One region of the Paenibacillus sp. 79R4 genome, then DNA from elsewhere that is predicted to be linked to it. Evidence: predicted binding sites of a transcription regulator. Region 1 holds the regulator's gene; each other region holds the start of a gene.
The links. The regulator Rex, encoded in region 1, represses fermentation and respiration genes when NADH is low (regulators of the CRP and FNR family bind a similar motif). The targets are predictions, from matches to a motif close to TTGTGAAATATTTCACAA.
Positions count from the first base shown of each region.

Region 2: the regulator Rex is predicted to act here: its motif matches at 3,092-3,109, upstream of DMN77_RS03540 (flavocytochrome c).
Region 3: the regulator Rex is predicted to act here: its motif matches at 3,165-3,182, upstream of DMN77_RS22820 (FAD:protein FMN transferase).
Region 4: the regulator Rex is predicted to act here: its motif matches at 2,731-2,748, upstream of DMN77_RS00220 (DUF1858 domain-containing protein).

Region 1 is NZ_QJOT01000004.1:134,678-140,369, reverse strand. Features, by position in the region: gene DMN77_RS06510 (tetratricopeptide repeat protein) at 1-242, shown strand, start outside; gene dinG (ATP-dependent DNA helicase DinG) at 453-3,317, shown strand; gene DMN77_RS06500 (redox-sensing transcriptional repressor Rex) at 3,351-4,001, shown strand; gene DMN77_RS06495 (amidohydrolase) at 3,991-5,289, shown strand; gene DMN77_RS06490 (cell wall elongation regulator TseB-like domain-containing protein) at 5,328-5,692, shown strand, end outside.
Region 2 is NZ_QJOT01000002.1:346,566-352,257, reverse strand. Features, by position in the region: gene DMN77_RS03545 (DEAD/DEAH box helicase) at 1-1,013, shown strand, start outside; gene DMN77_RS03540 (flavocytochrome c) at 1,189-2,982, opposite strand; gene DMN77_RS03535 (DUF6199 family natural product biosynthesis protein) at 3,267-3,965, shown strand; gene DMN77_RS03530 (CAP domain-containing protein) at 4,176-4,985, shown strand; gene DMN77_RS03525 (sensor histidine kinase) at 5,225-5,692, opposite strand, start outside.
Region 3 is NZ_QJOT01000026.1:34,340-40,031, reverse strand. Features, by position in the region: tRNA gene DMN77_RS22835 (tRNA-Thr) at 42-114, shown strand; gene DMN77_RS22830 (hypothetical protein) at 310-870, shown strand; gene DMN77_RS22825 (hypothetical protein) at 1,070-1,570, shown strand; gene DMN77_RS22820 (FAD:protein FMN transferase) at 2,016-3,098, opposite strand; gene DMN77_RS22815 (NusG domain II-containing protein) at 3,328-3,717, shown strand; gene DMN77_RS22810 (Gx transporter family protein) at 3,701-4,246, shown strand; gene DMN77_RS22805 (ATP-binding cassette domain-containing protein) at 4,311-5,150, shown strand; gene DMN77_RS22800 (energy-coupling factor transporter ATPase) at 5,126-5,692, shown strand, end outside.
Region 4 is NZ_QJOT01000001.1:39,241-44,932, forward strand. Features, by position in the region: gene DMN77_RS00205 (ABC transporter ATP-binding protein) at 1-390, opposite strand, end outside; gene DMN77_RS00210 (HAMP domain-containing sensor histidine kinase) at 583-1,980, opposite strand; gene DMN77_RS00215 (response regulator transcription factor) at 1,977-2,660, opposite strand; gene DMN77_RS00220 (DUF1858 domain-containing protein) at 2,883-3,110, shown strand; gene DMN77_RS00225 (DUF438 domain-containing protein) at 3,158-4,417, shown strand; gene DMN77_RS00230 (ROK family glucokinase) at 4,675-5,625, shown strand.

The sequences.
Region 1 (5,692 bases):
AAGCTTCTTCACATTTTATTGCCGTGCTGGAGAAGACGACCAGCAATCGGCTTCGTTCCATTATTTATAATGCGCTAGGCTGTATCGAGGCTCAGCGGGGGAAGCGCGCAAAGGCGAAGGAATACTTCGCTCTCGCTCATCGGAGCGATCCGACGCTTCCTGAACCGTTGATGAACCTGCAGGCCTGCGACAGCAGTACAGGGAAGCTGAAATTTGGAGATGAACTGTCTCCCTTAATGTAACGTACAGAATGAATCGAGCCGAGCTTATCAGCGTTTTATTGTCAGCGATGCACTCGACATATGCCGAGGCATCGCTTTGTTTTTGAACCTTAAACGGACCTCGTTCAAAGTTTTCTTGTCTTTTGTTTAAAATGTCAGTTAATTTTCAAAATGGCTATATTCTGTTATGCTGTTTATGAGACTGGATGGAAGGGACTTTGGAACGAGAAAATGAAATACGCGGTACTTGATTTTGAAACTACAGGCAATCAGTCCTCGGATGAGATTATTCAGGCAGGGCTGGCCATTATAGACCATGATTTGACAATTTCACAAGTTTATCGCTCTTATGTAAATCCGGGAATCCCGATACCTCCATTTATTACAGGCTTGACCGGAATTACGGAAGAAGATGTCAAAGATGCGCCCGGGTTGGACGAGGTTATGATGGAGATGGTTCCATTACTCGATGATGCAGTTCTGGTTGGACATAATGTAGCTTTTGACTTCAATTATTTACAGAGCGCTCTCGATAAGACGGGATATTTGCCTTTTTCCGGACGCATTCTCGATACGATGGACTTTCTGAAAATATTCTTTCCTTCGCTATCCACCTATCAGCTAGGTATGGTGTCGCAGGAATTCAATGTGCAGCATGATCGGCCTCATCAGGCAGATAGCGATGCGCTTGCAACGGCTCTGATCTTTCTCAAATGTCTGGATGAGATCGAGCAGCTGCCTCTGCTGACGCTGCAGCGGCTGTCTGATCTGTTCGACAACGAGGACAGCGATCTGGCCTGGTTCTTTGATGCGATGCTTCAGGAGAAGCAGCAGAAGGAGCTTGGCGTTAATCCGGACGGGTTCACGTATTATCGGCAGTTTGCCCTCCAGGTTGATGACTGGATGGATATTGAGCCGGCTCGGGATCATATGCTGGTGAATCCGCTCAAAGATGTGTCCTATGAACAGTTCATGGAGCAGGTTCGGGAACAACTGCAGCTGAAATTGCCTGAATATGAAGAGCGAGAAGCCCAGACCATGATGCTGGATCAGGTGATGCAGGCCTTTGCCGAGGACAAGCATCTCTTGATTGAAGCTGGTACAGGTACCGGGAAGTCGCTCGGATACCTCCTGCCTGCCATTTACCATAGTGTGAAGCAGGATGAGAAGGTCATGATCAGCACTCATACCATTAACTTGCAGGAGCAGCTCCGGGAGCGGGATCTTCCGTTGTTAACGGAGGTCGTGCCATTTCCGTTCAAGGCCGCTATCTTCAAGGGAAGGCAGCATTATTTGTGTTTGCGCAAATTTGAACATAAAATAAATAGAAGAGATTTCACAACCCCAAAAGAAGAGGTGATGACGGCCGCACAAATGATCGTGTGGCTCGCTCAGACGGAAACCGGGGATGATGAGGAGCTGAATCTGGGAAATCGCGGGGGCGATTTCTGGGAAACCGTGGCCAGTGAGTCCGATTCATGTCTTGGACGTTCCTGCCCTTGGTTCCGCAAATGCTTCTATCACCGTGCCAAGCATGAAGCGGGGGTAGCCGATGTCGTCATAACGAATCACTCCAAGTTGTTCACCGATATTCAAGCCGGACATCAACTTCTGCCGGGCTACGATCGTCTGGTCATCGATGAAGCCCATCATCTTGAGGATGTGGCCGGCAAGCATCTCGGCTTGCAGCTTAAATATTTTACAGTTATCCATACTTTGACCCGGTTGTTCAAAGACAGCAAGACGGGGCAGCTTCCATCCTTGCACTTCATGCTTCAGCAAACCGGGGCAGAAGCGGCGATGAAATGGATGACGGTCATAGACGAGATGTATCCGTCATTGATCGAGGTGAAGGAGAATTGGGACAAACTGAGCGAATTGTTGTTCGCTTTAATACCAGAGCGTTCCGATGCCGCCCCTGGAGATCCGGGGCAGTTCGTAACCCGACTTTTACCCGATAAGAAGCCCAAAGCCTGGGATGCTCTGACTACATTAGAGAACTCGATCTACATTACCTTGGGGGATATTCTCCGCAAAGGGGAGCGGATGGTAGCCGAAATTCGCGAGGAACAGGATGATTACGGTGCAGAAAGCCTGATTACGGATATCAGCGGACTGCTCAAGGATTTGACTAATGAACGTGAGACGCTTCGTTTCTTTATGAAGCTGGAGGATGAGAATACGGTATACTGGCTTGAAGCTAATGGGAACTACCGCAATCGTTCATTGCAGATCTTTGCCGTACCGATTGATGTCAGCGCTCAATTAAAGGCCTATTTCTTCGACAAGAAGAAGAGTGTAGTGATGACATCGGCGACTTTGACCGTTGATAAATCGTTTCAATATGTGATTGAACAGCTCGGTCTTCAGGAAGCAGCTAATACAGACCGCTTGATGACCGCGATGCTGCCTTCTCCCTTCAATTATCGGGAGCAAGCCTTGGTGCTTATACCGCGGGACTTCCCGAGCGTTAAGGGCAGTGTAGGCGATAATTATTTTATTCAGACGCTGGTGCGTTCTTTAGCCGATACCGCCATTGCTACCAAGGGGCGGATGCTTGTTCTTTTCACATCTTATCGGATGCTGCGACAAGTCTATGACCCGTTAAAAGAGCTGCTGTCTGATGAAGGCATCATTGTTATTGGACAGGGGATGGATAGTGGCAGCAGAACGAAGCTGACCCGTCGTTTTCAAGGGCAGCAAGCTTCGGTACTGCTCGGGACGAGCAGCTTCTGGGAAGGCGTAGACATTCCTGGGGAAGCGTTAACGAGCCTGGCGATTGTTCGCCTGCCGTTCCAGCCGCCGAATCATCCGCTGGTTGAGGCTAAGAGCGAGCGGCTTCAGAGAGAGAAGAAGAACCCATTCATGAAGCTGTCGGTGCCTCAGGCGGTCATTCGCTTCAAGCAAGGCTTCGGGCGTCTGGTCCGTTCTTCCGCGGATCGAGGAATTGTCGTTGTATATGATACACGCATCTTGGAATCTTATTATGGCAAATACTTTTTGTATTCTTTACCGGGACCGAAGATGGAACATATGACATTATCGCAGATGGTCCCACGGATCTCGGAGTGGTTAAACGATGACGAAGAGTCGTAATTTCTTCGAAATGCGCCTGTAGGGGGAAAATATATGAAATCAGAAAAAATTTCAGATGCGGTTGTACGCAGATTGCCTGTATACTTGCGGTTTCTTAATGAATTAAGCCATCGCGAGGTCTTGACGGTTTCTTCCCAGGAGCTCGGACAGAAGCTGGATCTAAATCCAGCTCAAATCCGCAAAGATCTCGCTTATTTCGGCGATTTTGGTCGGAAGGGGATCGGGTATGACGTCTCATACTTGATCGAGAAAATACGGCAAATTCTGAATTTGGACCAGCAGATTAATGTGGCTCTCGTCGGAGCCGGTAATCTGGGGCAAGCCTTGTCCAATTACAATACCTATGTGAAGGACAATATGCGGATTATCGCAGTTTTTGACGCCAACCCGGACAAGATCGGCAAGAAGATCAAAGATATTACGATTCAGCCGATCGAGGAGTTGGAGCAGACGGTTAGAGACAAGCATATTCAGATCGGGATTATTACGGTGCCTGATGTGGAAGCGCAGCGCGTTGCTGACCAGCTTGTTGCCGCAGGTATAGGGGCGATCCTCAACTTTGCGCCTACAATTATTAAGGTTCCTTCTGACGTGCGTATCCATGCGGCAGATTTCACAACAGACCTTATTAGTCTTGCTTATTATTTGCAGAGCGGAAAGGAATTACCGGAAGATGAGTCGTAAATGGTTGATTAAGAATGGCACATTTGCAGTGCTGGACGAGAAAAATCCGATCGTCCACGGGTATATGCTGATCGAAGGAGATACGATCTCTTATATCGGCGAAGAGCGCCCGGAAGGCGTAGAAGGTGCGGAGACTTTTGATGGCAAAGGCCTGCTTTTCATGCCGGGCCTCGTCAATTCACACGGGCATACGGCGATGTCATTGCTGCGTGGTTATGGAGACGATATGGTTCTTCAAGAATGGCTAGAGCAGAAGATGTGGCCGATGGAGGCAAAATTCACTCCTGAGAATGTCTATTGGGGTGCTTCTTTATCCGTCCTGGAAATGGTCAAAGGTGGAACCACGACCTTCTTGGATATGTATGATCATATGGATCAAGTCGGAAAGGTCGTGGAGGAATCGGGTATCCGCGGTGTTCTAACGCGCGGTGTTATCGGCCTCTGCCCACCTGAACTACAGGATCAGAAGCTGGCCGAAGCGATTCGCATCGCTCGCGATTGGCATGGCAAGGCCGAAGGGCGGATTACAACAATGATGTCGCCGCATGCGCCGTACACATGCCCGCCGGATTATATTGAGAAGTTTGTACAGGCAGCGCATGATCTTGATTTGCCGTTACACACGCATATGTCCGAGACACAAGCGGAGGTCCAGCAAAATGTGGATCAGTACGGTGTACGTCCTGTTCAACATCTGCTTAACCTGGGCTTTTTCTCTCGTCCATCTTTGGTCGCTCATGCGGTACACCTGACCGGCGAGGAGATTGAGATCCTTGCCGCTCATAAGGTGGCTATCTCCCACAACCCGGGCAGCAACCTTAAGCTGGCTAGCGGGGTAGCACGGGTGCCGGAGCTGCTGAAAGCAGGCGTTACGGTGTCGCTGGGGACAGATGGCCCTGCGAGCAACAACAATCTCGACATGTTCGAGGAGATCAGACTGGCTGCTCTGATTCATAAAGGAGTATCCGGCGATCCAACAGCAGTACCTGCCCTTGAAGCTCTACGCATGGGAACAGAGTATGGGGCAAAATCGCTCTACCTGGACAATACCGGCAAGTTGGCAGCCGGAATGAAGGCCGATATGATCGCCGTAAATACCGACCAGGCTCACCTCTTGCCGCGGACTGATTATATCTCTCATATCGTCTATTCAGCAGGTCCCAAGGATGTAGAGCATGTATGGGTCGATGGCAAGCAGATTGTCCGTCATGGCCAATGTCTGACGCTGGATGAGGAGCGCATTCATTATGAGGCGCAAACGGCCTTTGAAGGACTTCTCGGCCGGTAAGGCAGGAACTCGAACTCTAACTGGGAAGGAAGAGAAGGTTGAAGAATAGAACCAAATGGATTCTGCTCTCCATTGTGATCCTGCTGATCATCTTCTTTGGCCTTTACCGCTTTTATTTATATATTCAAGAGGATATATGGCAGGGAGAGAATGCGGCGGTTGCACAGGCCAGACAAGAGACCGGGGTTGTTGAATCGGACAAGGTATGGAAGTCGGTCTGGGATGAGGTGTGCTGGGTCGTTCAAGGTAAAAATGCGGATGGCGTTGAGGTCATGGTCTGGTTGCCCGAAGGGAAAGCGGCCGTAGAGAAGCCCTTGTCCGAAGGGGTATCCGAGCCGCAGATTCGCAAGATTATTCAAGATCAGCTGCCTGGAATCAATATTGTCAGACTGACTCCGGGTAT
Region 2 (5,692 bases), on a different contig from region 1:
ATATTGTGGAGCAAACCCCTGTGCGCCGTCAGACGCTGCTCTTCTCGGCGACGATGCCACACCAGGTTCGACAGCTGGCCCAAGCATACATGCAGAAGCCCGAGGAAGTGAAGATTCCGACACAACAGATAACGCTCACGGAAATTTCGCAAATAGCGGTTCAGGTCACAGATCGCTCCAAATTCAAGGATCTCTGTACTCTTATTGAACAACAGCATCCTTATCTTGCAGTTGTCTTCTGCCGTACCAAGCGGCGGGCCAGCAAATTGAATCAGGAGCTGCAGGAGCAAGGCTACGCTTCGGACGAGCTGCATGGCGATTTGTCGCAGGCCAAGCGTGAACAGGTCATGAAGAGATTCCGGGAGGCTAAGCTGCAAATCCTAGTCGCTACCGATATGGCTGCACGCGGGTTGGATATTGAAGGCGTTCCCCATGTATTCAACTATGACATCCCTGCCGATGCCGAATATTACATCCACCGCATCGGACGAACAGGCCGTGCCGGAAACACCGGGGTGGCGATCACATTTGTAACAGCCCATGATCGCGGAGCCCTGGAAGCGATCGAGCGCGGCATCAAAATGACGATACCGAAGCGCCAGCTTGGCGAATCAGGGCTGAGACGTATTGAAGGCTCCATAGCTGCGCCAGCTAGAGATTCTCGCAAAAGAAACAGCGGTGCCGATAGCGCACGTACCGGCAGAAACACCGGTACAGGTGAATATGGTGCCGGACGTAGTGCAAAACGCGGACCGTCGAGAGATGAGCGCGGCTCCAGCGCCGGACGCTCCAGATCAGGACGTTCCGGCGAGCGCGACTATTCTCGCAGCAGCCGCAGTTCCAGTCCCGGAGGCCGGGAATCGGGACGCGCTGGCCGTGGTGAACGCCAGGACGCCGGACAGCAAGGACGCCGCGGTAATGACGGACGCAATAGCGGACAAGGTGGCAGGCAAGGCAGCGGTCGCCAGAATCCGTCAGGCGGCAATCGCGGCGGCGGCAGAGGCAGACGTTAGAAGCTTGAGCCGTGAACAATAACTGATACTCTCAAAATAAAAAACCGTTCCATGAGAAGATGGTTCAGCAATCCTCCATCAACGCGTGAAACGGTTTTTTTTATCCCAAAAAGGGGCTGGCCCGCTATATCAAATAGCAGGTCAGCCCCTTCAAACGGTTCGGCCCGATTAAATATTATTTAACCACTTCTTGTCCGGCGATCCGTCCGAATGTAATAGCATCTGCAATCGCATTACCGCCAAGACGGTTTGTGCCATGAATGACACCCGTTACTTCACCGGCAGCAAACAGGCCAGGGATCGGCTCACCCTTCTCGTTCATAACTTGCGTGGTCTTGTTAATGACAAGTCCGCCCATGGTATGGTGAACAGAAGGTACCGCTTTTTCGATGTAGTAAGGACCTTTGCTCATATCATGCAAACCTTGACGATGATGGAAGTCTTCATCATTGCCTGATTTCGCAAATTTATTGACGCGATCGATCGTTTCCTGCAGCGCCTTCGGATCGATTTTGAAGAATTCGGCAGCTTCTTTCAGCGTATCCGCTTTGTACAGCACGCCTTCCTTCACAAGCGAATCATATTCGTCCTTATGAACTTCCACCGTCTTGCTGATGTCTCCGATTTCCTGATTCCACAATTGATAAGCATAGCTGCCTTCTTGAGCCAAAATCGCTTTGGAGATAACGTCGCGGCGTTCCAGCTCTTCAACAAAGCGTTTGCCGCTCTGGTTAACGAGAATCGCTCCATCAAAACGGCTGTCTGCAACGAGCGAAATAACCCCTGTCACCGGGTCGCATACCGGATAAGTCTGGATGCTCTCCATATTCGTCAAGGCAGCGCCAACGGCTTGCGCCATTACGAGTCCGTCGCCAGTCGAACCTGGAGCATCTGTAGTCATATATTTCTCATCGTATTCAGGATTGTACTGCTTTCTCATTTCAATATTGGAGCCAAAGCCGCCCGATGCAATAACAACACCTTTGTTTGCATGGAAAGTGATCGTATTTCCATTTGCTCCCGTTGCTTCTACGCCGACTACCTTGCCGTGATCATCTGTCAGCAATTTATCAGCCTTCGTGTTTGTCTTCAGATCAATTTTCATTTCGTCCAGCTTTGTTTTCAGCTTGGTAATCAACTCAGCGCCGGTATGTCCTTCAGGGATAAGCGCACGCTTCACAGAGTGACCGCCAAATTGGAACAGGTTATCTTCAAGGAAATTAACCTTGATATCATTCTTCAGCCATTCTGCGGCCGCTGTTGCGTTCTCTGCGAGTACGCGAACCATTTCCGGATCACCGACATTATCGCCGCCTTTTAGCGTATCCTGCGCGAACAAATCCACACTGTCTTTGATGCCCATTTTTTTCTGTACCCAGTTATTGGCCGCATTCATCTCGCCACCGGAGATCAATGTGTTGCCGCCTACGCTTGGCATCTTCTCCAACAGAACTACAGATGCACCAGCCTGCTTGGCCTCCAGAGCTGCACTGAATCCGGCGCCGCCAGCCCCGATAATTACTACATCGTAAGTTTGTTCTGTCGGTTCATCAGTTTCCGTCTTGCCTGCCGCTTGCTTCGCAAGCAGCGTTAATCCTGACTTCGCAATCGCATCCTTAACTGCATTGATATAACCTGTGCTCGTCACTGTTGAACCGCTTATCGCGTCCACCTCTGCACTGTTGGAGGCGATGATCGTATCACCGAGCTCCTTAAATACAGGCTCAGCCAGAACTTCGTTTTCTTTCTGCTCAAGAACCTTAATATTCTTGATTTCATTGTTCTCAAATGTAACTTCTACCTTAATCGTGCCATGCTTGCCATCGCCTTCACCGATCGAAGTAACGATGCCGTTTTGGCCGGCTCCGTTACCGGCCTCCTTGCCCTTGTTCCCGCTGCCGCATGCTGCCAGCATTACGACTAAGCTTAGGATAAGAATAAGGCTCCCAATCCTCTTCATCTTCATCATTTTCTGATTTTCCCCTTGTCTTTCCATGTTGTTAGTTGTTGATTTTATTTGCAGCTTTACAGTACTGTGCACTACAGAAACAAAGGATAGCACAATATTCCACATTATTTTGTGAATGTTATCACTTTCACAAACTTTGTTCACAAATTAGAGCCTCTTTGTCTGTCGAGTCATGGTCATAATTCCGGTCATTTTAAGGTCATGAATCTATGCCCAGCCATCGAAACCAATTTCAAGCTCTGGCGTATTAACTGTATAAAACCGAAAGGAAGAGCTAGATCGATATGGCGGCGAAATTCAGAAAAGTCTTGTCCCCCACCGTTATTTTCTTTACCTGTGTCATCATCCTGTCCGTGATCGTCGCTGTATTGTCCAGACCTTACTTCACAGAGCCTGTCTACTCCATAAACCTGAATAAGTACCATTTCGCGAGCGAGCATGACAACCTGGTCGCTTATCAAAGTAAAACGGCTGCGCCGATTCAGGTGCGTATTGAAGATGATGGGCGCACAGTAATTATTAATCATATGGAGTATTACATAACGAAATACAGTTCTAATACAACATATAACGTGGCATATCCAAACGGTCGTAATTACGAAGTAAGAGATGAATCCGGTAATTTATGGAGTTTCGATGAAAATGGCGATTTAGTGCTTGAGGTCTTCGCTTATGTGAACAACCAAAGAATCATTCAAGAAGGCGAAGAGGAATTTACCCCTGCGATGCTTGTAACGGCCGCTTACCCGGAATATCATAATACTCCAGGGGCACCGGGGTTTTTGTTTCTGGCATTAGCTATACTTATTTATGGATGGTGCTCTTTTGGATATAAGAAATTTCAGGACATTATGTTCAACCTCTCAGCTCAAAGGCTTTGGGTGAAAGACCCTGAACCTAGTGATTTTTATTATTTCATGTGTAAAGCTGGCGGAATATTCTGTATGGGCTTTGCCATCTGGGTCGCGATACAAGCGTACTGAGAATTATTCTGTACCGGGATTATGGACTTCCTATAAGTCTAGGATTAACAATGAGGTAAATGAGAGAATCTCCCATCCATAACTTACCTGCCCTATTCTCCTTCCGGACATGTTAGAATGAAATTGCGAAAAGTTACAACATTGTAACCGGGATGTCATTATTGAATTCCGTCGCGAACTCAATTCGATAACTTGGAGGGAATTAAGAATATGACCAATAAGAATCTGAAAACTCTATTAACAGGAAGTATGGCGGTAGCAGTTATTGCAGCCGGAGTAGTCTTGCCACAAGGAGGAAAAGCGGAAGCAGCCTCTGCTTCTAATATAAATTGCAATCAGCCAACTCAGCAGGTTCAAAAGGTTCAGCAAAAATTAGTGCAATTAAACTGGAATGGCAATCTGGATGATTTGAAATCTCTGCTGTCGCAGATCCCTAATCTTGATCTGTCTAACCTGCCGGAGATTCAAAAGCCAACTACTCCGAGCGAGAAACCAAGCAACCCGGACCAAAAGCCGTCGACAGGATCGGACTCATCCAATAACAATAATAATGAAACACCAACAAAACCAACTACACCTACAACACCAACAAAGCCGACTACACCAACAGCACCAAGCGATAATAACAATGGCACTTCCGGCCAAACGGATAATGCTTCCTTCGCAGAGCAAGTGGTGAATCTGGTTAATCAGGAACGCAGCAAAGCCGGCCTTAAGCCGCTAACAGTTCAGGATAATCTGACTAAAGTGGCTGTAGCAAAGGCAGCGGATATGCGTCAGAACAACTATTTTGACCATCAATCGCCAACCTACGGCTCCCCATTCGATATGATGAAGCAATTTGGAGTCAGCTATAGCTACGCAGGCGAGAATATTGCAAAGGGTCAACGCACCCCGGCTGAAGTAATGAATGCCTGGATGAATAGTGAAGGCCATCGTCAAAATATTATGAGTCCAAACTTCACCAAGATTGGTGTAGCTTATGACAACGGCTACTGGGTTCAAGAATTTATCGGTTAGTCCGATTTTGATCACGAGTGAATGAAGAAATGGATCCGACATCGAAGCTTGAATTCAAGCTGGGTCTTCCGGTGCTCACCTACAATAATGTACGTTCTGCTCCTCAGACCCTAACTTCATTCAATCCTCTAAAGTGCTGAAATGCAGACTTTTTGAATCATTTAGAGTATAGAAGCTGCACGCATAAATCCAGAAGAACTACAAATCCTAGGTACCAAGCAGGTGCCTGGGATTTTTTATTATTGCCTAATCTCTTGCTGTACTGCGTTTGCATGCATCGGCCTCTTCATTTCAATACAGAATCGATATTCCCCTTGCTGATGATCCAGCCAAATCCGGCCGCCATGCAATTCGATAATATTTCGGGCGATGGATAAGCCTAATCCGTATCCGGGAGGCATATACATATCACTCCGCTTAGGCTCCGTCCTGTAGAACCGTTGAAAGAGCAATTCTTCCTGCTCTTTAGTAATCGGTTGACCTTGATTCTCGATCGATAGCTGGATAAATTTCTCACCGGTAATCAGGCCGATCTTCACTTCGCCGGGCAGCAATGAGAACTTCGTTGCATTCATGAGCAGATTATCTATCGCCCGGACCATCTGTTCGACATCCATACTTATGATGACCGGCTCGGGGCTTAGCTCCTGAAGCAAAGTAATTCCCTGTTCCCTCGCAACCGGTTCAAATTCCGAGACCAATTGCTC
Region 3 (5,692 bases), on a different contig from region 1:
GCGGTATAATATTTTTTGTTTCTGAAATTCGAAGAGATTATGCTGATGTAGCTCAGCAGGTAGAGCAACGCACTCGTAATGCGTAGGTCGGTGGTTCGAATCCTCTCATCAGCATCCTTACTTTTTCAAGCGTGGCACGGTATCCGAAGTTCTCTGGGGCCGTGCCTTTTTGCGTAAAAAGCTTATGATCTACCGTTTTTCCACCCTTTACTCAAGTGAAGTGGTGTTTTACCATTGCGGGCTCTATCATAACTTGCACCAAAACGAGCGATAATTAAAAGTAAGAAGTAATTTTCCAGGAGGTTTGAAATGAAGAAGTTTATAGCCGGGGTCGTTGTGGGAGTACTGCTCTTCGGGATTGCATCCGTTCTCTCCAGCTCCATCAGGTCTCGAATGAATGTGCAAAAGGGGATTTATACCATTAAAAAAACAGACGGTACCTTGATATCGGAGGGCGCCGTGTTAGGTGGGATTGTTTATGCACCTGTTAGAGCGATGGCTGCAACATTCGGAGTTCCTTTAACCGTGGAGGGGAAGACGGTCTTAGTAGGCGAACCGACCGATTCACAAAGTCCAATGGAAGACAATGTATTAGTCGATGAGACTTTAGAATGGACTAATCGGATTAATCATTTACGTGGTGTAATTAGCAGCTGTGAAGTAAATATAGCGTTGAGAAAGGATAAGATAACAACCTTAGTTGCAGAAATTGAGAAGGAGAAATCAAAACAAAACTCAACGGGTCGACTGAAGCAGCTCGAAGAGGAGCTCAAGGAGAACAAGGATACCTTAAAGGAGCTCCGGGGAGGAATCACCGCCGCAGAGCGGGAAATATCGGAGCTGCAAAAGAAGATAGATGCCAAGAAATAGATTATCAATAATGATGAGAAAATATTTTCTATAATATAGCTTGTGTATGAGTACGGCTTAAAAGAGTGGTCGGTTAATCTCCCGGAAGGGAGGTGATGCCCGTGGGGTTAAAGACGCTTTGATACCTCCAGACAGGAGTAACTTTAACGGGCTGGCTGACGTTAGAGGTATAAGTATATCGCTTTGCCTGGGAGGTCTTATGATTAGATTTCTTAAACTGAACGGTATAAGCGCTTTATATGGACTTCATTTTGCCATACAAATTGAACTGATGGCGGAGCCGTATCGGCTTGCAAGAGTGGCTGGCGTTGATTTGGCGCAGATGAATAGGATCATCGGTTGGGCGATGATCGTGATCCTGCTTGCTGCTTCATTTCTGATGTACTATCTGACGAACCGCTTATTAGAAAGTGGGGGAGCAAGGTTCTGGACTGCCGTACTCTGGCTGCCGTATGCAGTGATGTTTATGTATGGGATTAGCCGTCTATTCCCTATCACGGATCGGGCTGATTCTCCACCGCCTGTATTGGGATTGTTAGTAATAGCGGCCGCGCTGCTCTATCCTCTATATATCCTATTTCTTAATTTTATGACCTACATACGCCGTGAAACGAATGCCAAGAGGCGGATAATAAATGCATGCGATAAAATAAAATCTGCTAACCCTAGGGCAGATAACAATAAGGATCAAGGTCGGTAATCCGATGCGCAGCCCCTTCAAATTTTTGAAGGGGCTAATGAATTGCTAATTTACCAACAGCTTCTACAGCAGTTCTTATGATGGTGATGATGGTTGTGGTGATGACGGCGACGGCGAGGACTAACGACTCCGTGATCCACAGTAACGTGGCAGTGTTTGCTTACTTTTGGTACAAACTTGATCGTAGTTACCTGAGTTTTAACAATTCTCTTGAAGCGAACTTTGGGTCTTGGTTCACGATGGCAGCAATGTTGTGAATACATGCTTGAATTCCTCCCTTCAGTGGTAATGCATTGTATGATGGAGTGATTTGCATGGAAACGTACAGATGACCTCAAGGCAATCGGTCTAGAGAGGGGCGATTAAATATAAAATTCCCGGCAGTGTAGAAGAACCGCCGGGATAGTGTATAATCAGATAGTGGCTTAAAGTAAGCCCATTTGTTTTAGTTGGCATAGGTGTAGCTATCATTTGTCTTGTTCAACAGCTTTTTAAATCCGGGTGAAGCATACAGCTTCTTGTCTTTGGTAATGAACAGAACCTCGGTGTTGGGAATGCTCTCGGCAAACTTCAGTCCTTTTTCTACACCCATAAGAACGAGGGCGGTATCCATCGTATCAGCATCGGTCGAACGGTCGGTAATGATCGTTACGCTACTGATGTTGTTATCGACGGGATAGCCTGTCTTGGGGTCAAGGATATGTGGGTACATTTTGCCGTCTTCCATGAAGTAACGCTCGTATATCCCCGCGGTAACAACCGTCTTATCATTCACGGGAACGAAGCCGATCGGTTTGCCGCGCTCTTGATCAGGATCCTGGATGCCGATGTTCCAATCCTTGCCTCCGGGCTTCTGTCCCATGGCAAAAACGTTGCCGCCAAGGTCGATAATCGCGCTATGGAAGCCTTGATCCGCTAAATAGTCATATACGCGGTCAGCGGCGTAGCCTTTGCCGTAGGAACCCAGGTCGATATCCATGCCCTTTTCCGTCAGGTACAGCTCGTGTTTGGCTTCATTCAGCTCCAGCTTATGATAGTCGCACAGCTTTTGCATGGCGGCGATATCCTCGGGAGCGGGGACATGGGCGCCTTCATGGCCGATATTCCACAGGGCGACAAGCCTGCCGATCGTTGGGTCCAGCAATCCTTCCGAACGCTTGGCATAATCGACAGCGTAGGCGACAAGATCGAAAGTCTCCTTGGACACTTGTACTGGAGCAATACCAGCATTCGCATTCACCTTGTATATTTCGCTGTTCTCGTTATTTCTGCTGATCTGGCCGTCGATCTCTTTGAGCAATTCTCCGATTTCATCGAGATTTTTCTTGGTAGCCCGATGATCATAAATCTTGATATTAACTACCGTATCAAAGATAAAGTAGGTTTCTTTCATAGGTTCAACGGTTTGATCCTGCGTCTCGCTGCTGGAACCGGGAGCTGAGCTATTTCCCGAATTGCCGCAGCCTGCTAACAGGGAACCGGCGAGAGACATCGTTACCAGTAAAATAGCGGCTTTCTTCATATTCATCGGATTAACCTCTTTTCTGCCTGTCTTTTATCGTCCTTGATTGTAGCAGAAATGGCACGGTACTAAAAGTACAAATTTTCACAATTAAAAATCTCTTCAATTTTAAATGATTTTTTTGTGAAAAGGCAAGGGATGAGACAATTATCACACTTCTGTGATGAAAGTTACATGTATAATGAGTTCATCTAAGATTTATATTATCAAAAAATAAGGAAATAAGGAGTTGCACATGAAACGCGGAGATCTTCTGCTGATCGGATTAGTTGTAGTTATTGCTTTGGCCTTTATTATTCCACGATGGTTCGATCGAGATGCAAGTGAAAAAAATCACAACGAACTTCGGACTGCTAAAATTACGGTGGATGGGAAATTATTTAAAGAGGTAACTCTTACTCAAGAAGAGCAAACCATTGAAGTGAAAAATGAACATGGGCTTAATATTTTGAAAGTTCATGATTACGGTATTGAAATGATCGATGCGGATTGCCCCGATAAAGTATGTCTTTCCTTCGGATTTGTGGATCGGACGGGAGGTACGATTATCTGTCTTCCGCATAAACTGATGGTCGAGATCGAAGGCCCGTCAGAGGAGGATGGTATCGATGCAACGGTTAAATGAACAATCTAATATCGCGCTTAAAAGAACAGTGATCGTAGCAATCTTTGCTGCGGTGGCTGTTGTTCTAAGCCTGGTTGAATCCTTGATTCCCCTCAATATGGGTGTACCCGGCGCTAAGCTGGGACTTGCAAATATTATGGTGTTAACCTGTCTCTATTTCTTGCGGGCTCGGGATGCCATGATGATGGTGCTGCTTAAGACTTTGCTGACCGCCTTTATTCTCGGCACCTTCTCAAGCTTCTTATTTAGCATCATGGGGGCTTTGTTCAGCTTTGTGGCGATGTGGTTCCTATTGCTAATCGGGCGCGATAAGCTGAGCTTCATCGGAATTAGCATCGTCGGCGGGATCGCTCATAACATCGGGCAGCTGACCGCTGCTTGTATTTACTTCAATACGACGAAAATATTCTACTATTTGCCGATGCTGCTGATTATGGGGGTACTTACAGGGATTGCAGTAGGTATTGCCGTTAGATATCTGGTTCCTTCCTTATCGAAATTGTCCTTGTTCGAAGGATTTCTAGCATAGCAGCTGTGGTCGGTCAGGTGCTTGGCGCTGATTGCTATGAGAAGGCTGAAAAGGAGAGAGAGAAATGAGAGACACAATACTGGCTTATGAATTACAGCAAGTGTCCTTTGCCTATCATCCGCAGCAGCAAATTCTGAGTGATATCGATCTGCGAATTGCAGCTGGGAGCTGGGTGACTCTGGTTGGAGCTAATGGCAGCGGGAAATCGACTCTGGCGAAATTGCTTGGAGGGCTGCTGGCCGCAAACACAGGCAAGATTTATGTAGAAGGAACTGAGCTGAACCAGGACACGATTGCCCAAATCAGGCCGAAAATCGGGATGGTATTTCAGAACCCGGATAATCAGTTTATCGGTGCGACGGTGGAAGAGGATATTGCCTTCGGCTTGGAGGGCCGTTGCTTGCTTCGAGAAGAAATGGTGGAACGAGTAAAACATTACGCCGAGAAGTTAGAAATCGGTCATCTGTTGTCCAAGCACCCGGCGGAATTGTCCGGAGGCCAGAAGCAACGGGTGGCCGTTGCTGCGATATTGGCCATGGAGCCGAATATCGTTATCTTTGACGAGGCCTCTTCGATGTTGGATGAAAAGGCGCGTGGAGAGCTGCAGTCTATCATGAGAGAAATGAGCACAAGCGGCGAATATACAATTATCTCAATAACACATGACGCAGAAGAGATACTGGCCTCTGATAGAGCGATCGTGCTGAAGGATGGGGGAGTCGCAGCGGATCTAAGCCCGATGGAACTGTTTGAAGCCGAGGAACTATTAGCTTCCTGTCGGCTGATTGCCCCGTTTCGAGTTCGACTGTTCCAGGAATTGAGCAGACGGGGCATTGCACTGGGGCCTGGCAATGACATCGAGGAGGTGAGCGAGCAGCTATGGCAATTCATTTCGAGCAAGTAAGCTTTGCTTATGATGATCGCAGTCTATGGAGACATGGCGCATTAGAGGATGTCAGCATCTCGATTGCTTCTGGCAGCTTTGTAGGCATTGCCGGCATGACGGGATCTGGCAAATCTACGCTGCTCCAGCACCTCAATGGAATCTTGAAGCCTACCGCTGGAAGAGTGCAAGTGCTAGATTTCACAATTGGGCCTGGAGATAAAGGACCATTAAGTAAGCTGCGGAGGCGCGTAGGACTTGTATTTCAATTCCCCGAGCAGCAGCTGTTTGAGGACACCGTCGAGAAGGACCTTTGCTTTGGACCGTTGAACTTCGGGGTTCCGCTGGAGGAAGCGAAGGTACGGGCCAGCCGGGCGTTAGCTCTATTAGGACTGGATGATTCGTTCCTGCCTCGTAATCCATTCCACCTAAGCGGCGGACAGATGCGCAAGGTGGCGATCGCCTCGATTCTCACGATGGAGCCCGATATCATCGCTCTGGATGAGCCGACGGCCACGCTTGACCCGCAGAGCCGGGCAGAGCTTGCGCAGCTTCTCGCTAAG
Region 4 (5,692 bases), on a different contig from region 1:
AACGGGTCGGCGTGCTTCTGAAGTTAATGAGACAATCTCCAGCACTTCGTCGATCCGGGATTTGGGTACGTCCAGGATCCGGCGCAGTGCTTCCAGATTGTCGATAGCGCTTAGATGGCCATAATAGGAAGGATATTCAACTAAAGAGCCGATCCGCTTCAGAATCGCCAATTTATCTTTACGCAAATCGCGGCCGAAGATGGAGATGGAGCCCGATGTCGGCTTTATCAGACCGAGCAGCATTCGAATCGTCGTTGTCTTGCCAGCCCCGTTGGGTCCCAGGAAGCCATATATATCCCCTTTTTTGATTTCAAGGTTCAATTGATTGACTGCGGCTCGTGCGCGATATTTTTTCGTTAGTCCCTTGGTTTGAATGACCATATCATTCACAATTAATCACCTCGGCTATCATATTACCGGGGCAAGTTTAAATGAAAGAAGGCCGAAGTTTAAGAATGGTTTAATTATTTGGAAGCCGCCAGATCCTTATAAGCGCGTGTTTAAAAGGTCCGGCTGAACTAAGGTTCCGATGTTAAATGGCTTCATGATTACCTTGCTATTAAAGTGGATTTTTTAAACCGCCTAAGATGAGTGGCTGACCGGATAAATATAAATGCGCGTGCCTGAATCTGTGGAGTCTATATCCAGAACTAGTTTCATTTGCTTCATTAAGAGGTCAACGATGGCCAGTCCAAGTCCCGCTCCCTTGGAAGGGGCGTCCGCGTGAAAGCCGGGGCCGTGATCGGCGATGACCAGGGCCATCCGTCCATATCTCTGTACAGTAGCAATGCCTACATATTTACCGGAGCTTGCATAGCGGTACAGGTTCTGGAACAGATTGTCCAGAATCCGACGGAATGCCTGCTCGTCCACTTCCCACACCAGCGGTTCATCGGGAAGATCAATGTCGATCGTAAGCTCTGCTTTCTCCCAGATCGGATACCAAGCGGCGGCGCTTACCCGGACTATGCGGAGTATATCCTGAGTTTTCGCCGACATGGCATACCGTCCGCTAGTAAGCAGATTGTAGGATAGCAGATGGTCAATCAGATGATCGAGGTCGCTGATCTTCGTCTTCATGAGTTGTACGGACTCATGTGCCTCTTCGGGCAGCGGTTGTTTATCCAGGGCATAGATATGCCCGGACAGTACGGTTAACGGTGTCCGTAAATCATGCGATAAATTATTGATCAAGTTCTTGCGCAGCTTCTCTTCCTCTTGTTCCCGCCGTTTACCTTCCTCCAGCTTGCCAACCATATGATTGAAAGCCTTCTCCAGGCTGCCGATTTCATCCGCGCGCCCTTCATCAATTCGTATCGGCAATCCATGCTTATTCGTACGCATCATGCCTGACTCCAGGTTAAGCAGCCGCTTGCGGATATTCCGGAAGAAGAGATAGGAGAGGAGCAGGAATATCGATAGCAAGATCAGCAAGAAGAGACCATAGAAACGGTTTTCGAATTCCCTGCCCTGCATCAAATAATGGCGAGGAATCTTCAAAACCATGAACCCTTCCCCTCCAGTCTTATCATCACCAATAAAAGCAACGACGCCAAAGTTTTTTTTATTGGATACCGTCTTCATGAATTGAATCGTATTCTCGGTAGACCATTTTGCGGGCAGATCGCTCTGTTCGGGTAACTGCAGACGCGTTCTCTCTGCACCATCCACCCAGAATAGAGAGGCCTGGGGATATTTCTCCTTAATCTCACGCAGCTTGGCATCTATCTCTTCCGGAGCTTTATGACCGCCAAGCTGCTTGGCTTCGTTATGCCACATCTTTTCCAGATCATCTGAATTGTATCCTAGAGGCTGTTCCACCTGGTGCTCAGGGAAGAAATAGTAATTCACAGTGAAGGACAGAACGAGACCGGCAGGAACCGCCACCGGAATGAATAGAAAAGCAATCGCGATGATCAGAACGTATCTGGATAGCAGCGAATTGCGAAATTTCGGCTTGTTCCAGTGATGCTGTCTCATGACCGCACCCGGTAACCGATGCCGCGAATCGTCTCAATAATCTCAGGGGCTGCTGGGTCGCGTTCGATTTTCTCCCGCAGATGGCGGATGTGCACCATTAATGTCTTGTCTCCGTCCAGATAGGGCTCTCCCCAGACGCCTTCGTATATTTGTTCCTTGGTTAAAATTTGTCCGAGATGCTGCAGTAGGAATTGAAAGATGTGAAACTGTTTACCGGTCAAAATAATCTCTTTTCCGGTATCCTGATTCACGATGATATTCTCCTTCTCGTGAATGAGTAAGTGGCGCAGCTGTAATGGCGCAGCCGATGGAGCCCCGCTGCGGCGCAGCAATACTTCAATCCGGGCTGCCAATTCTTCAGGATGAAACGGCTTCGTCAAATAATCATCAGCGAACTGCAGACCATGAAGCTTGTCATCGATCGAGGCCCGAGCCGATAGCATCAGGATCGGGAGATGCGGGAACTGCTTCTTCAGACGTTGTCCGACGGTGAATCCATCAAGCCCCGGCAGCATGACATCGAGAATAACCAGATTGCTTGTCTCTGCTAGCTCCATGGCACGCTCTCCGCTAGTTAACCAGGTAACTTCATAGCCCCGGCTGCTTAATTCACCGCTAATAAAGGTTCCAATCTCCTGATCATCTTCTATATATAGTAAGTTTGCATTTGATACTGACATGTAAAATCCCTCCCGCCTCTATTGTGGCAAAACAAAGCCTAAAAATAAACATACATCATTATAAAACAATTTGTGATCCCAGTCACAAGGAGGCCAGGTAAGGTATGTTAAGTTTTAGCTGAGAACAGTTCTCAATGATTTTTGATAATAGGTTTGCGTTTAAGAAGACTTATTTTCCAGCACCAAAGCTTCTATTTACATTGACTAAGGTGGGATAGAGACATGGGCAAAGTTATCGATTTAAGCAAGACGGTCTACGAGCTGTGCTCATCCGATCCGGAAGTAATCGAGGTTATGGCGGAGCTTGGCTTTGAACAAATTACCCAGCCTGGCATGCTGCAGAGTGCCGGTCGCTTCATGACCATTCCCAAGGGAGCCAGATTGAAAAAGCTGGATATGGATGTAATTAAGAAGGCCTTTTTAGACAGAGGCTATAGCATAGAGGAATAGCGCTAAACCAATAGGCCTAGATCAGTATAAATCGGAGGGGAAGAATCGTGAGCGAACTCATTAATAATCGCGAGCAAGGAATATCGGAGCAGACGAAGAGGCAGGAGATGCTGAAAGAGATCATCAAGCAGCTGCATCAGGGCAAGAGTGTCGAGGAAGTGAAGGCCCGCTTTGAAGAGGCGGTAGGCGACGTAACGGTTGCGGAGATCTCGGCTATGGAGCATGCTCTTATGGAGGAAGAAGGTATTCCGGTATCGGAGGTACAGCGGCTGTGTTCGGTTCATACGGCAATATTCAAAGGATCGATCGAGGAGATTCACCGTTCCAGCAGACCTGAGGATCAGCCAGGCCATCCTGTGCATACCTTCAAATTAGAGAATCGGGAGATTGAACGGCTCGTTAACTTCAAGCTGGAGCTGCATCTGGATCAGTTCCGCAAGGAGGATGCTCCCGGGACGATTATCAAGCTGCTCGAGGATTTGGGGCTGCTGCTTGATCTTGACAAGCATTATAGCCGCAAGGAGAATTTGCTCTTCCCTTATCTGGAGAAATACGGGATTTTCGGCCCGACGAAGGTGATGTGGGGAGTGGATGATGTCATTCGCGCCATGATCAAAGAAGTGAAAGGCAAGCTAAGCGATTATAAAGGCAATCAGCAGGAATTGATTACCGATTTGGAGCTCGTTATTAGGGAAGTTAATGAGATGATCTTTAAAGAAGAGAATATATTGCTTCCTATGGCTTTGGAGAAGCTGACCGAGGATGAATGGCTGAAGATCGCCCGGGAGAGCGATCAGATTGGATTCTGTCTGACGGCGCCGGAGCAGGAGTGGATTCCCGAGCGGGTTCCTCTGGAAATAGAGAATACAGCTGTAGAGCCAGAACAGAGCAACGAAATCCCCCAGGGTTATGTAAGGTTCCAGACAGGGATTCTCTCTGTACAACAGCTTGAAGCGGTGTTGAATCATCTTCCAGTAGATCTTACCTTTATTGACGAGAACGATGTGGTTCGTTATTTCTCGCATGGCAAGGAACGGATTTTTGCTCGCACGAAGGCGGTAATCGGTCGTACGGTCCAGAATTGCCATCCGCCGCAAAGTGTACATGTTGTCAATCAATTGTTGGAGGATTTCAAATCCGGGAAGAAGGATGCCGAGGATTTCTGGATTCCATTGAAGGATAAATTCGTTCTGATTCGTTACTTTGCCGTGCGCAGCGAGGCTGGGGAGTACATGGGAACCTTGGAGTTTACCCAGAATATCGCGCCGATCCAGGCTATTTCCGGACAGAAAAGAATCATGTCTTGAACCGATGGACTGGATCATATGAAGAGCCGCTTTAGAGAGTTCACAAGCGTGAATTCCAAGGCGGTTTTTTATATTTCCACAATATGTGAATCGGATCACGTCCGTAAAAAGCCTTGTCCTTATAGGCTCTTACGGTGGTCCCCTTCTTGACCGAAAAGAAGGGTTCGCTTATAGTTGGTACGTAGGTATATCTTCATAAAAGTCATAATTTTAATTAAATCTTAAGGAACATTATAGAGGAAAAGGTGGCTTGTATCATGTCTGAAAAAATCTACATTGGCGTGGACCTGGGCGGAACGGCGATTAAAGTCGGAATTTGTAATGAAGAAGGACAGCTTCTGCATACGTATGAGGGACCGACTGAAGTGGATAAGGGCCCGGAGACGATTGTAGATAATATCGAGCGTTATGTGCGTCTCGTTGTAGAGCAATCTCCATTCGATTGGGAACAGGTAGCAGGTGTTGGTGCTGGTGTAGCTGGCTTTACCAATGTACGCGAAGGGATCATTATTTTTGCGCCGAATGTAGGTTTGAAAGACTTCCATATTCGCCAAATATTAGAGGAGCGTCTGGACAAGCCTGTTAAAATAGACAACGATGCTAACGTAGCGGCTCTCGGTGAAGCCTGGGGCGGCGCTGGCAAAGGAATTGATAACTGTGTGTGCTATACGCTTGGTACGGGCGTTGGCGGCGGTATTATTATCGATGGTAAAATATATCAAGGTTTCTCCGGCTTGGCTGGGGAGCTTGGCCATATGTCCGTAGTTCCGGATCTGGAAGCGATTCAGTGTGGCTGCGGCAAAATGGGCTGTCTGGAGACGGTCTCTTCGGCGACCGGAATTATCCGTATGGCCAATGATGCAGTAGCTCGTGGCGACCGTACAGAACTGGCGCTGGTTGAGAACATCACGGCGAAGGATGTATTTGATGCAGCTAAGGTTGGTGATGAGGTTGCCATGCGAATCGTTAATCGCGCAGCCTTCTATCTTGGCAAATCTCTTGCAGCTGTAGCTGTAGTGCTTAATCCGGAAGTATTTATTATCGGTGGCGGGGTATCGAAAGCCGGTGATATTTTGTTTAATGAAGTTCGCAGTGTATTTGCACAGCTTACACCGGAGCCTGTACAGGCCGGACTAAGGATTGAACCTGCTACACTTGGCAATGATGCGGGTATGGTCGGTGCAGCCGGTCTATTTCTCCGTTCATAAGAAATAGGGGCAACATGCATCTATCAGCTGCATAAAATATTACAAGAAGCAGAGATTCATATAGAGG